One region of the Streptomyces sp. NBC_01233 genome, then DNA from elsewhere that is predicted to be linked to it. Evidence: riboswitches for the same ligand, from Rfam matches in the RefSeq annotation. Region 1 holds a riboswitch; each other region holds the start of a gene.

Evidence for each region. Region 1 has a riboswitch for cyclic di-AMP ahead of OG332_RS17615 (transglycosylase family protein). Riboswitches for the same ligand answer to the same signal wherever they lie in the genome.
Region 2: linked by a shared signal. The riboswitch ahead of OG332_RS32825 (M23 family metallopeptidase) and the one ahead of OG332_RS17615 (transglycosylase family protein) in region 1 are both predicted to bind cyclic di-AMP.
Region 3: linked by a shared signal. The riboswitch ahead of OG332_RS06090 (LysM peptidoglycan-binding domain-containing M23 family metallopeptidase) and the one ahead of OG332_RS17615 (transglycosylase family protein) in region 1 are both predicted to bind cyclic di-AMP.

What each region holds. Positions count from the first base shown of each region.
Region 1 covers NZ_CP108514.1:3,772,630-3,776,549, forward strand. Annotated here, with positions in the region: gene eno (phosphopyruvate hydratase) at 1-907, opposite strand, end outside; gene OG332_RS17615 (transglycosylase family protein) at 1,181-1,882, opposite strand; cyclic di-AMP (ydaO/yuaA leader) riboswitch at 1,886-2,058, opposite strand; gene OG332_RS17620 (transglycosylase family protein) at 2,338-3,342, opposite strand; gene OG332_RS17625 (cytochrome P450 family protein) at 3,413-3,920, opposite strand, start outside.
Region 2 covers NZ_CP108514.1:6,904,279-6,908,198, reverse strand. Annotated here, with positions in the region: gene OG332_RS32840 (bifunctional acetate--CoA ligase family protein/GNAT family N-acetyltransferase) at 1-332, opposite strand, end outside; gene OG332_RS32835 (HPr family phosphocarrier protein) at 516-797, shown strand; gene OG332_RS32830 (GntR family transcriptional regulator) at 1,117-1,794, opposite strand; gene OG332_RS32825 (M23 family metallopeptidase) at 1,979-2,779, opposite strand; cyclic di-AMP (ydaO/yuaA leader) riboswitch at 2,793-2,951, opposite strand; gene OG332_RS32820 (M16 family metallopeptidase) at 3,169-3,920, opposite strand, start outside.
Region 3 covers NZ_CP108514.1:1,234,601-1,238,520, forward strand. Annotated here, with positions in the region: gene OG332_RS06080 (MBL fold metallo-hydrolase) at 1-182, opposite strand, end outside; gene OG332_RS06085 (SGNH/GDSL hydrolase family protein) at 375-1,160, opposite strand; gene OG332_RS06090 (LysM peptidoglycan-binding domain-containing M23 family metallopeptidase) at 1,324-2,310, opposite strand; cyclic di-AMP (ydaO/yuaA leader) riboswitch at 2,313-2,487, opposite strand; gene OG332_RS06095 (tyrosine-protein phosphatase) at 2,803-3,594, shown strand; gene OG332_RS06100 (aspartate aminotransferase family protein) at 3,613-3,920, opposite strand, start outside.

The DNA.
Region 1 (3,920 bases):
GCTTGTCGGTGAGGGTCTTCCAGCCGGCCCAGTCGTCCTCGTACAGCGGGTCCTCGATGGAGACCATCGGGTACGCGGAGACGAGCTCCTCGTAGTACTCGGCCATCTCGGCGGCCGAGCGGGACTGGCCCTCGAACTCGTACTTGCCGTCCTTGTAGAACTCGGACGCGGCGACGTCGAGCGCGAGCGCGATGTCCTTGCCCGGGGTGTAGCCGGCCTGCTTGATGGCCTCGACGATGAGGTCGAGCGCGGCGCGGTTGGACTCCAGGTTCGGCGCGAAGCCGCCCTCGTCGCCCAGGCCGGTGGAGAGGCCCTTGGTGTGCAGGACCTTCTTGAGGGTGTGGTAGACCTCGGCACCCCAACGCAGCGCCTCGGAGAAGGACTCCGCGCCGATGGGGGCGATCATGAACTCCTGGATGTCCACGTTGGAGTCGGCGTGCGACCCACCGTTGAGGATGTTCATCATCGGAACGGGCAGCAGGTGCGCGTTCGGACCGCCGAGGTAGCGGAAGAGCGGAAGGTCCGAGGCCTCGGACGCGGCGTGCGCGACGGCGAGGGAGACGCCGAGGATGGCGTTGGCGCCGAGCGAGCCCTTGTTGTCGGTGGCATCCAGGTCGAACATGGCCTGGTCGATCAGGCGCTGCTCGGTGGCGTCGTAGCCGACGAGCTCCGGGCCGATCTGCTCGATGACGGCGAGGACGGCCTTCTCGACACCCTTGCCGAAGTAACGGTTGGGGTCACCGTCACGGAGCTCGATGGCCTCGAATGCACCGGTGGAGGCGCCGGACGGAACTGCAGCACGGCCGGTGCTGCCATCGTCGAGGCCCACCTCGACCTCGACCGTGGGGTTGCCTCGGGAGTCCAGGATTTCCCGGGCTACGACGACGTCGATGGACGGCACGAGCATCTCCTTCTGGGATGTGACGCTGGGTGTGCGGTGGCGTGTCAGGCCGTGGGACGGCCTTGCCGCTTAGAGCCTAACCGGCCCGGAGCACTCGACCGCCCGACCGCCCGACCCCTGGGACGAAAAAGGGACCGAATACCCCTCTTCCGGGACATAGGTCTCGCGATTTCGCCCGTCATCCGGCACACACACCGCCGCCCGGCGCGTGGGGGCAGACGCGCCGGGCGGGGGTGATGCTGTGCGTTGCGCACGCTCCTGCGGCTATTGCCGCAGTGTTCAGCTGAGCTTCAGCTTCTGACCCGGGAAGATGAGGTCGGCGTCCGAGACGATGTCCTTGTTCAGCTCGAAGAGCTTCTCCCAGCCGCCCTTGACGCCATTGGCCTCGGCGATGGTGCCCAGGGTGTCGCCGGGCTTGACCTCGTACGAGCCGTTGCCGGTCTTCGGGGCCTCGGGGACGGCGGGGCGCTCGGAGCGGGTGGTCGGGGCCTCGGAGCGCTTGGTCTCCTTCTTCGGCGCGGCCTTGGGGGCGACCTTCTGCTCGGTCTTCTTCGAGTCGGCCTTCGGCTTGTTCTGCGTCGAGCCCTCCGTGCCGCCACCGGTGTAGGAGGAGTTCGACAGACCCTTGCCGCAGCTCGGCCAGGCGCCCTTGCCCTGGCCCTTGAGGACCTTCTCGGCGACGGCTATCTGCTGGGACTTGGAGGCCTGGTTGGCCTGCACGGCGTACGACTTGCCGCCGTACGCGGCCCACGTGCCGGACGAGAACTGCAGTCCGCCGTAGTAGCCGTTGCCCGTGTTGATGGACCAGTTGCCACCGGACTCGCACTGCGCGACCTTGTCCCACTCGGACGCGGTGGCGGCGCTGGCGGTGCCCGCGGCCATCAGGGGGGCGGCGACGGCCACACCGGCGACACCGGCGAGCGTGACGATGCGGACGGCCTTGGAACCGCGACGGTGCTTGCCCTTGCCGGAAAGCAGCATGGAGTTTCTCCTCACCGACGCCTGCGAGGTGAGCTGTCGGGTTCGGGCGAGTGAGTTGCCCGGCCGTGCGACCTAGCGCACGTCTTAACCCCTAGCCGGTGGCGTGACCGTCTCTCAACGGCCGCTCCCGGCACCTACCTTGGTTCCCCCGCTCCTGCCTTCGGCGCTTGACGCGACGACTGTTCCCCCCGTCCGCCGGCAGGATTCGGCGATGCGGTCGAAGGAGCCCGCGGTGGCGGGCGATTCAGAAGGTAGACAGGTCTCTCCCCGATGTTCAACGAGGAACATCGGGGAGAGGGGGCCCCTACTTGCGCGCCCCGCAGGGGTGTTTGCGCAGGTGAGGGCGGGGTTTGCGGAAGCCCCGGGGTGGGACACGCCAGTTGACCGGAAGAGACACATGTCTCACTTACAGATAACCGACAATCAGCTCTTTCCGGGTGCCTGAAGTGTCCTTATTACGTGGTTAGATCCAGGTTCTGTCCGGGCTTGATCAGGTTGGCGTCCTCGCCGATGACCTGCTCGTTGGCCTCGTAGAGCCCGCTCCAGCCCCCCTTGACTCCCTTGGCAACCGCGATGGTCGCCAGGTTGTCGCCCTCCTGCACCGTGTACGTGGGCTTCGACGCGGCGTCAGACGGGACGGGGGCCTCGGCCGCGGGCGCGCCGCGGTGCTTGCCGACGCCTTCACCCGGAGTCGCACCCGGGGCGGCCGGGTCGGCCGGGGTCGCCCCCGGGGTGGCGGGCGGGGTCGTGGGCGACGAGGGGTCCACCGGGAGGGTCGGAGCCGTCGGGTCGACGGGCGGCAGCGGCGTGGTGCCCGGGGTGCCCGGGAGCACCGGCTGGGACGGGTCGACGGGAGGCGTCGTCGGGACGTCCGGCGCCGGCATGACGGGCAGTCCGACGGACGGCGCGTCGGGGATCAGGAAGGGGCTGCCGGTCGGGCTGGGCGCCGCGTGGGTCGGGGCGCCGAAGTCCTTGGCCGGCTCGCCGCCGGTGGTGGACGGCACGGCGTCGTCCGGGCGGGACGGCGAGGGGGCGATCGGGCCGGAGGTGCCGGGCAGACCGGGGTCCACCTTGGCGGCGGGGCCCTGCTGCTCCAGACCGGCCGAGGTGGCGCACAGCGGCCACGCCTGCGGCCCCCGAGAGGCCAGCACCCGCTCGCCCACGGCGATCTGCTGGGACCGGCTCGCGAGGTCGGCCCGCTCGGCGAAGTCGAGTCCGCCGGCGTCCTTCCACTCCTCCTGTGTGAACTGCAGCCCGCCGTACGCGCCGCTGCCGGAGTTGGCACTCCAGGAGCCGCCGCTCTCGCACTCGGCGACCTTGTCCCAGGTCGCGGTGTCGGCAGCGGTGGCATTGGTGGCGGCTAGCAGCGGCAGAGCCAGCGCGGAGCCAGTGACTCCGGCTGTGACTACCAGCGCGGGGACCTGGCGGGGGCGTCTGTGGCGGCCGTTCCCGGAACGCATGAGGGTGCACCTTTCGCATAACAGCGGGGCAACGGCAGAACCTAGCGGCCCCGGAACGATTGTCACAAGTTCAAGCGGGATCTGACTTTTCATCAGAAGCCGTGCAAGTGTTTTGATCCGTGAACCGAACGGGAAGAGTACGTAGCCCTCGCATGATCAACCCCCCGCGCCAGCGCAGGTCTTGGGGCGGAACAGCGAGTTCCAGATCGGGCAGACGCGTCAGCAGGGTCGCGAGTGCCGTCTGTCCTTCGAGTCGCGCGAGCGGAGCGCCCAGGCAGTAGTGGATGCCGTGCCCGTACCCGAGGTGCTGGTTGTCGGTCCGGGAGAGGTCGAGCGTATCCGGTTCCGCGAAGCGCTCGGGGTCGCGGTCGGCGGCCGCGAGGACGACCAGGACCGGGTCCCCGGCCTCGATCCGCTGCCCGCCGAGGGTCAGCGGCTCGGTGGCGAACCGCCACGTCGCCAGCTCCACGGGGCCGTCGTAGCGCAGGAGTTCCTCGACCCCGGTGGCCAGCAGCCCGGTCTCGCCGGCGGCGAGGGAGCGCTGGAGGCGCTCGCGCTGGCCGGGGTTCACGAAGAGG
Region 2 (3,920 bases), 3.1 Mb from region 1:
GCCTCGTCGGCGGGCTCCGAGGCGGGCCGGCCGTCGGGGCCGATGCGGTCGTAGCGGACGGTGCCGATGAACTCCCCGCCGATGGTCGCGGCGAGGCCCACCCGGTCCACGTAGTCGTGGTGCGTGAAGCGGCGCACGTCGCGGTCGGAGAGCCGGGGGTAGGGGGCGAAGAACCGGTAGTACTTCGACTCGTCGGAGACCTGCTCGTAGAAGCTGACGAGCCGGCCCGCGTCCTCGGTGGTGATGGGCCTGATCCGGGCGGTGCCGCCGTCGCGGAGGACGACATCGGCTTCCCAGTGGGCCGGGTAGGAGGGGTCCGACTCGATGGTCATGGGGCCACCTTAAGGCCGGGAGGGGCCGGACAGCCCCTGCGCGGCGCATAAGGCAAACCGGGACAAACGGTGCAAGCTGGGGAAGGTCGAACGGCGGCAGATTCGGACCGAAGGCCGGTCGGAGCATTCCGAGCGTCGTGAGAGACTGGTCTAGACAACCGTAAGAACCTGAAGGGCATCACCATGGCAGAGCGCCGCGTCAACGTCGGGTGGGCCGAGGGCCTGCACGCTCGTCCCGCCTCGATCTTCGTCCGTGCGACGACCGCTTCCGGCGTCCCGGTGACCATCGCGAAGTCCGGCGGCGACCCCGTCAACGCCGCCTCCATGCTGGCGGTCCTCGGCCTGGGCGCCCAGGGCGGCGAGGAGATCGTCCTCGCCTCCGAGGCCGAGGGTGCGGAAGCCGCACTGGACCGCCTCGCGAAGCTGGTCGCCGAGGGTCTCGAGGAGCTCCCCGAGACCGTCTGACCCTTCGGGTTCGACCCACGCGGTACCGAGCCGAAGCCGCGGCCCCCGATCATCAGGGGGCCGCGGCTTCGCCGTTTTCCGCATCGGAGCCCGCGGGCGGCGGCGCCCGCCGAAGCCGAGGCGCCCCACCGGGCGCCGGATCGGCGGGAAACCGGTGTTCCGCGCACGGCGGGCTGCCCCGGAATTCAGCTCCACAAGAAATTCGGCAGGCCGGAAATCAATTCCGGCCACGATCCGCCCGCGCCACCCGCGCCGCGAATTCACGCGGGCTGCGAATTCCGGCAGCAGTGCCCGACGCCACCTTTGTATACGGCTCCTGTTAATGCCGGCCGCTCGACATGTTTACGGCAGGTTGCGAAGTGCTCACCGCCGGACGGAGCCGCAACCGGTGCGCCCCCGCAGCCCGGTCGGCGTGGACCACGGTCAGCGCCCGCGCCCGCTCCGCGTCCCCGCGGGCCACCGCGTCGACGATCGCGCCGTGCTCCGCCCAGGACTCCGCGGGCCGCACCGGCGCCTCCACCACGTACATCCACGCCACCTTGTGCCGCATCTGCGTGAGCAGCGCGATCAGCCCGGGGCTGCCGGAGGCCTGCGCGAGCGTCTCGTGGAACCAGCCGCCCAGGGACCGCAGATCCTCCCCCTGCCCCCGCCTGGCCCGCTCCTGCCCCAGCCTGACCAGCCCGCGGAGCACCTTGAGGTGCGCCTCGGTGCGCCGCCGGGCGGCCCTGGCGGCCGCCAGCGGCTCCAGGAGCATCCGCACCTCCAGGAGGTCCGCGGCCTCCTGTTCGGTCGGCTCCGCCACACAGGCCCCCGCATGGCGCCGCGTGGTCACGAAGCCCTCGGACTCCAGGGTCCGCAGAGCCTCGCGGACCGGGACGCGCGAGACTCCGTACCGGCGGGCCAGCACCTCCTCGGTCAGCCGGCCGCCCGGCTCGAACACCCCGGAGACGATGTCGTCGCGGATTGCTGTGCATACCGCGTGCGCAGGAATACGCAAGACCGAACCTCCGCCTATTTCCGACTGCCAGCCTCATTGCACGCACGTGCGCGTGCTGCGACTCTATTGCAACACACGATAATTTCCGAGAGCGGTCGGAAATCCGAAACATTTGCACAAAGACGCAACACGAAGGCCCCGACTCGGGGAGCCGGGGCCTTCGGTGAAGCGGTGCGGGGCGGAGTCAGAGGCTGACGCCGTGCGAGCGCAGGTACGCGATCGGGTCGATGTCCGAGCCGTACTGCGAGCCCGTGCGGGCCTCGAAGTGCAGGTGCGGGCCGCTGGAGTTGCCGGTGGAGCCCGACAGGCCGATCTGCTGGCCCGGGGTGACCTGCTCGCCGACGGAGACGTTCAGCGAGGTCATGTGCCCGTACTGGGTGTACGTACCGTCGTTGTGCTTGATGACGACGTTGTTGCCGTACGCGCCGCCCCAGCCGGCCTCGACGACGGTGCCGGAGCCCACCGCGTGGACCGACGTGCCGGAGGCGGCGTGGAAGTCGATGCCGGTGTGGCTGCCGGAGGACCACATGCCGCCGCCCGCGTGGTACTGCGTGCTGACGTACGAGCCGTCGACCGGGGCGACGAAGGTGTTGAGGCGCTTGCGCTCCTCCTCGCGGGCCGCACGCTCGGCGGCGTCGCGCTCGGCCTTCGCCTTGGCCTCGGCGAGGCGCTTGGACTCGGCGGCCTTCTGCTTGGCGTCCGCCTCCGCCTGCGCCTTGGCGGCGGCGTGCTCGGCGGCGCGGTGCTGGGACTCGGCCTGGTCGGCGATGTCACCCGCGAGGTCCTCGGCGACGACCACGGCACCCAGCCCGTTCTCCGGGGCGGTGCTGCTGTGGTTGTCCGCGGCGAAGGCCGGGGCGGCGAGGGAGCCGACGACACCCGTGGTGGCGATCGCGGCGATACCGGCGTAACCGGCGGTCTTCTTGCTCAGACGGCTGGAGCCACGGTGCTTACCGGTACCAGCGGGACGACTGCCAAACGCCATGAAGGGTTTGATCCTTTCCTTCCTTCTCGCCTACCGGGTTAGCTGACGGGTTCGGAGCAGGAAGGTCTCCTACGGGCCTCCTCTTGCGAGGGGGTCCGATTCACCCCAGGGACTCATGTGGGTCCCCGGCTCCCCAGGCTCGCGCCTGACGGGGACTCGGCGATCGCTGTCCGGTGCCGCGGGTGCGGCGGGCACAACTGACGGACAGCACGGACGACGCTAGGCGGATCATCAGTCAATCGCCAAACAGACGCGCCTTTTTGTTGCGTACGCCACACCGCATACAAGCAACCTAGCCACCAAACGGACAAAAGGGGCTCCGGCGGATGTGCCCGCCAGAGCCCCTGCGCGATCCGTCGGTCGACCGTCAGCCGGCCGTCACCGACAGATCAGTTGGTGACGACCGTGACGTCACCGATCCCGAGGGCGCGCACCGGCTCCTCGATCACTGCCGCGTCGCCCACCAGGACCGTGACCAGGCGGTCCGCCGGGAAGGCCTTCACGACCGCCGTGGTCGCCTCCACAGTGCCGGTTTCGGCGAGCCGCGCGTACAACTGCGCCTGGTAGTCGTCCGGCAGCTCCTGCTCGACCTGGTCGGCGAGGGTGCCGGCGACCGAGGCCGCCGTCTCGAACTTCAGCGGGGCCACGCCCACCAAGTTCTGTACGGCCACGTCGCGTTCGGCGTCGGTCAGACCGCCCTCCGCGAGGGTGCGCAGCACCTTCCAGAGGTCCTCCAGCGCCGGTCCCGTGTTCGGGGTGTCCACCGAGCCGCTGATGGCGAGCATCGAAGCGCCCTTGCCGTCGGCGGTGGAGCGCAGCACCTGGCCGAAGGCGCGTACGCCGTAGGTGTACCCCTTCTCCTCGCGCAGCACCTTGTCCAGGCGGGAGGTGAGGGTGCCGCCCAGGCAGTACGTGCCCAGCACCTGGGCCGCCCAGACCTGGTCGTGGCGGTCCGGCCCGATCCGGCCGATCAGCAGCTGCGTCTGGACCGCGCCGGGCCGGTCCACGATGACCACGCGGCCGGTGTCGTCCGCGGTCACCGGCGGCACCAGAAGGGCCGCGGCGGTGTTGCCCGTCCACGCGCCCAGGGTGTCCGCCAGCACGGCGTCCAGGTCGATGCCGGTCAGGTCGCCGACGACCA
Region 3 (3,920 bases), 2.5 Mb from region 1:
TTGGCGAACTCCGCCATCGACCCCGAGGGCCTGTTCCGGGCCCCGACCGGGTTCTGGAAGACGCCGTCGGCGAAGTTCGGCGAGCGGCGGATGCGGTCCAGCCGGGCACCGGACGGGTCCGCGCCGAAGGCTTCGGGCCGCAGGGCGCGCAGCCGGGGACGCAGGGGACGGGAGCCGGTCAAAGCGCCTCCAGGGAGGATGGAGTGAGGGGTGGTCGTCTCTCTACGACCATCCCAACGCACACCGGCCCCGAAGGATTCCGCTTACGGCCCGCGTCCCCTTCCGTGCCCCGTCCCCCGCTGGGCCCCCGTGCCCCCGTCCCCTCCTGTGTCCCGCCCGGGGCTCCCGCGCCCCCGCCGCCCCGGGCCGTACGCCTACAGCGGCAGCAGGTCGGGCCGCTTCGCCTCGACGTGGTCCCCGGAGGACTCGCCGCGCAGCCGCCGGCCGATCCACGGCACGAGGTGGTCGCGCGCCCACTGGATGTTGTCGCGGGTCACGTCCACCGAGCCGCGCGGCCGCTGCGGCGGCCACGGCTGGTCGGGGTCGGTCGGCACGTCCAGCCCGAGCACCTGAGCCGACCGCAGCGCGACCCGCGTGTGCCCCTCGGGCGAGAGGTGCAGCCGGTCCGCGTCCCATGCCCGCCGGTCCTGTACGGACTTCAGCGACCAGAGGTCGAGCACCGGGCAGTCGTAGCGGTCGGCGATGGCGCGCACGTGCGCGCTGTAGGTCGCCACCTTGCCCCGGAGGTGCTTGAGGACCGGCACGCCCCGGGTGTCGAAGCCGGTCGTGATCATGACCTGGCCGACCGCGCCGGAGAGGTCGGCCACGGCCGCCTCGAACCGCTCGGCCACGTCGTCCGGGTCGCTGCCGGGCCGGATGATGTCGTTGCCGCCCGCGCAGAAGCTGACCAGGTCCGGTGCGAGGGCCTTGGCCCTCGGAAGCTGGTCGGCCACGATCTGGTCGAGGAGCTTTCCGCGCACCGCCAGATTCGCATAACGGAAGTCGTGCTCGTCGCGCTGATCGGCCAGGAGTACGGCGAGCCGGTCCGCCCAGCCGAGATACGAATCCCCGGGTCCCGGGTCCCCCACGCCTTCGGTGAAGCTGTCCCCGATCGCCGCGTACGAGCCGATGGTCTTGAGTTTCGTCGTCGTCGCTGCCACGGGACACCATCCTTCACTCCCGTAACCAACCTACGCCAACGTAATGAGGGGTTGACGGACCGTGATCTCTACCACGTGGGGGATAAGGAATAAGTACACGTGAGGCCGGGACCCCCCTCGGGTCCCGGCCTCACGCGTGTCCGTACTCCGGCGGCGGGTGCCGTCAGATGCTGACGCCCTTGGAGCGGAGGTAGGCCAGCGGGTCGATGTCGGAGCCGTACGAGGGGCCGGTGCGGATCTCGAAGTGGAGGTGCGGGCCGGTGGAGTTGCCCGTGGAGCCGGAGAGGCCGAGGGTCTGGCCGGCGGTGACGCTCTGGCCGGAGGAGACGGACAGCTGGGACAGGTGGGCGTACTGGGAGTACCTGCCGTCCGCGTGCCGGATGACGACCTCGTTGCCGTACGCGCCGCCCCAGCCGGCGGAGACCACGGTGCCCGCACCGACGGCCCTGACGGTGGTACCGGAGCTCGCGATGAAGTCGACGCCGGTGTGGTAACCGGAGGACCACATGCTGCCCGCGACCTTGTACTGGGTGGAGATGCCGCCGCCGAGCGGGGCGACGAAGCCGGAGGCCGACTGCTGCCCGGCGGGAGCCTCGGCGGCGGAGTCCTGCTGCGCCGGGGCCTTCGCGGCCGGCTTCGCGGCCGGCTTCGGGGCCGCCTTCGGGGCTGCCTTCGGGGCTGCCTTCGGGGCTGCCTTCGGAGCCGCCTCGGGGGCGGACTCCGGAGCGGCCTCGGCCTCGGGGGCGGATTCCACCGGAGCCGCCTCGGCCGCACCACCGAGGTTCAGCTTCAGGCCGGGGTGGATCAGCGACGGGTTGGTGCCGACCGCCTCGCGGTTGTCGGCGTACAGCTGCTCCCAGCCGCCGGACAGGTGGCGCTCGGCGGCGATCTTGGAGAGGTAGTCGCCCGGCACGACCGTGTAGACGCTCGGCGCGGTCTGCACGGCGGCGGGCGCGGCCTGCAGCGGAGCGGGGAGCTGCGGGGCCACGGCGGGGGCCACCGCGGTCGCCGCGGCCGGGACGCCGGCCGCGTGGGCGCCGGCCGCGCCGATCAGCGGCAAGGCGAGGGCCGCGCCACCGGTGCCTGCGACGGCGAGACCGCGCGATATCGAAAGGGACTTGGGACGGCGGTGCTTACCCTTTGCAGGCATGGCGAATTCCTCTCCGGCGCCTGCGAGGTGAGCTGTCGGGTTCGGACTGGAGATGTCCGGCCGTACATGAACGGCGCATGCACGTCTTCACCCCGAGCCGTTCCGGCGAAAAGATCTCCGGAACAGCGGCTTACCTGGTTCCCCCGCTCCTGCCGCACGAATGGTCGAGTGCGGTTTCCGGGCGGCGGCAGGATTCGGCGATCCACCCGGATCGATCGCGAACGTAATCCCTTGCGCCAGCAGGGAACAAGCCACGAATTTCCTGACGGAATCACAGGGATGAGGAATCGGCGGAATTCCGGTCACCCTCCGTCCATTACCCGCCGTCAACAACCGCTCCGACGAGGCCATTCGGCATTCGTGATCAGGCACTCACCGTCACCGTATGATCTGGCTCACGGGGACGTGCCCGATCTCGCCTCCGGATATGGCAAGTTGGCGCCAAACAGTTCAATTCGGACAGACGTCCCATCATGAAGCGGAGGAGTTCCCGTGACCCAGCAGATACAGGAGCCGGGGCTGACCGGAGTGCGCAATTTCCGTGATGTGGGCGGATTGCCGACTTCTGATGGACGAAGGGTCAGAGCAGGACGACTCTTCCGAAGCGGACATCTCGCACATGCCACCGAAACCGATGCAGAGTTCCTCGCCTCGCTCGGCCTCCACACCGTCTTCGACTTCCGCAACGGCGCCGACCACGCGCTGGAGGGGCCGGACGTGGAACTGCCCGGCGTACGGAACGTGAACATCCCGCTCTCGGATCCGGCCGACGGCCGGGAGTTCTGGCGGCTGGTGCGCGACGGCGACCTCGACCAGCTGCGCGCGATCCTGGGCGACGGCAAGGCCGCGGCCCGGATGACGAACTCGTACCGCAGGATCATCGAGCAGCGCACCGCCGAGCACAGCCGGGTCGTGCACGCGCTCGCCGAGGACAGCGTCCCCGCCCTCCTGCACTGCGCGGCCGGCAAGGACCGGGCCGGCCTCTCGATCGCCGTGACCCTGCTCGCGCTGGGCGTCGAGCGCGAGGCGATCGTGGCGGACTACCTGGAGTCGAACGCCCCGCACCGCCGCTACCGGGTGCGCCGCAGCGGCGCGTCCGACGAGGCCCGCTCCCCCGAGGTGATGGAGCTGCTCGCGCCGCTCTTCGACGCCCGCGCCGAGTACCTGGTCGCCGCGTTCGAGACCATCGACGAGACCTGGGGCGGGGTGGACCCCTACCTGGCGGAGGGCCTCGGGCTGATCCCCGAGACCCTCGGCCGGCTGCGTGACCGGCTGCTGGAATAGACCGCCCGGAGCGGGCCGTCAGCGCTGGGCGACGGCCTGCTTCACCAGCGTCCTGCCGAAGTCCCACATCAGCCCGGACCCGCCGTGCGCCTCGTCCATGACCGCGCGGAAGGCGCCGACGAACCGGTCGACGTCCCGCTCGTCCACGACCAGCGGCGGAATGAGCTTGATGACCTCCAGGTGGTCCCCGGAGACCTGGGTGAGGATCCGGTGCTTCTGGAGCAACGGCACCACAACCATCTGGGCGAAGAGCCCCTTGCGGGCCGCCTGCAGCATCGTCCACCGGCTGCGCAGGCCCAGCGAGGAAGGCCGGCCGAACTCGATGC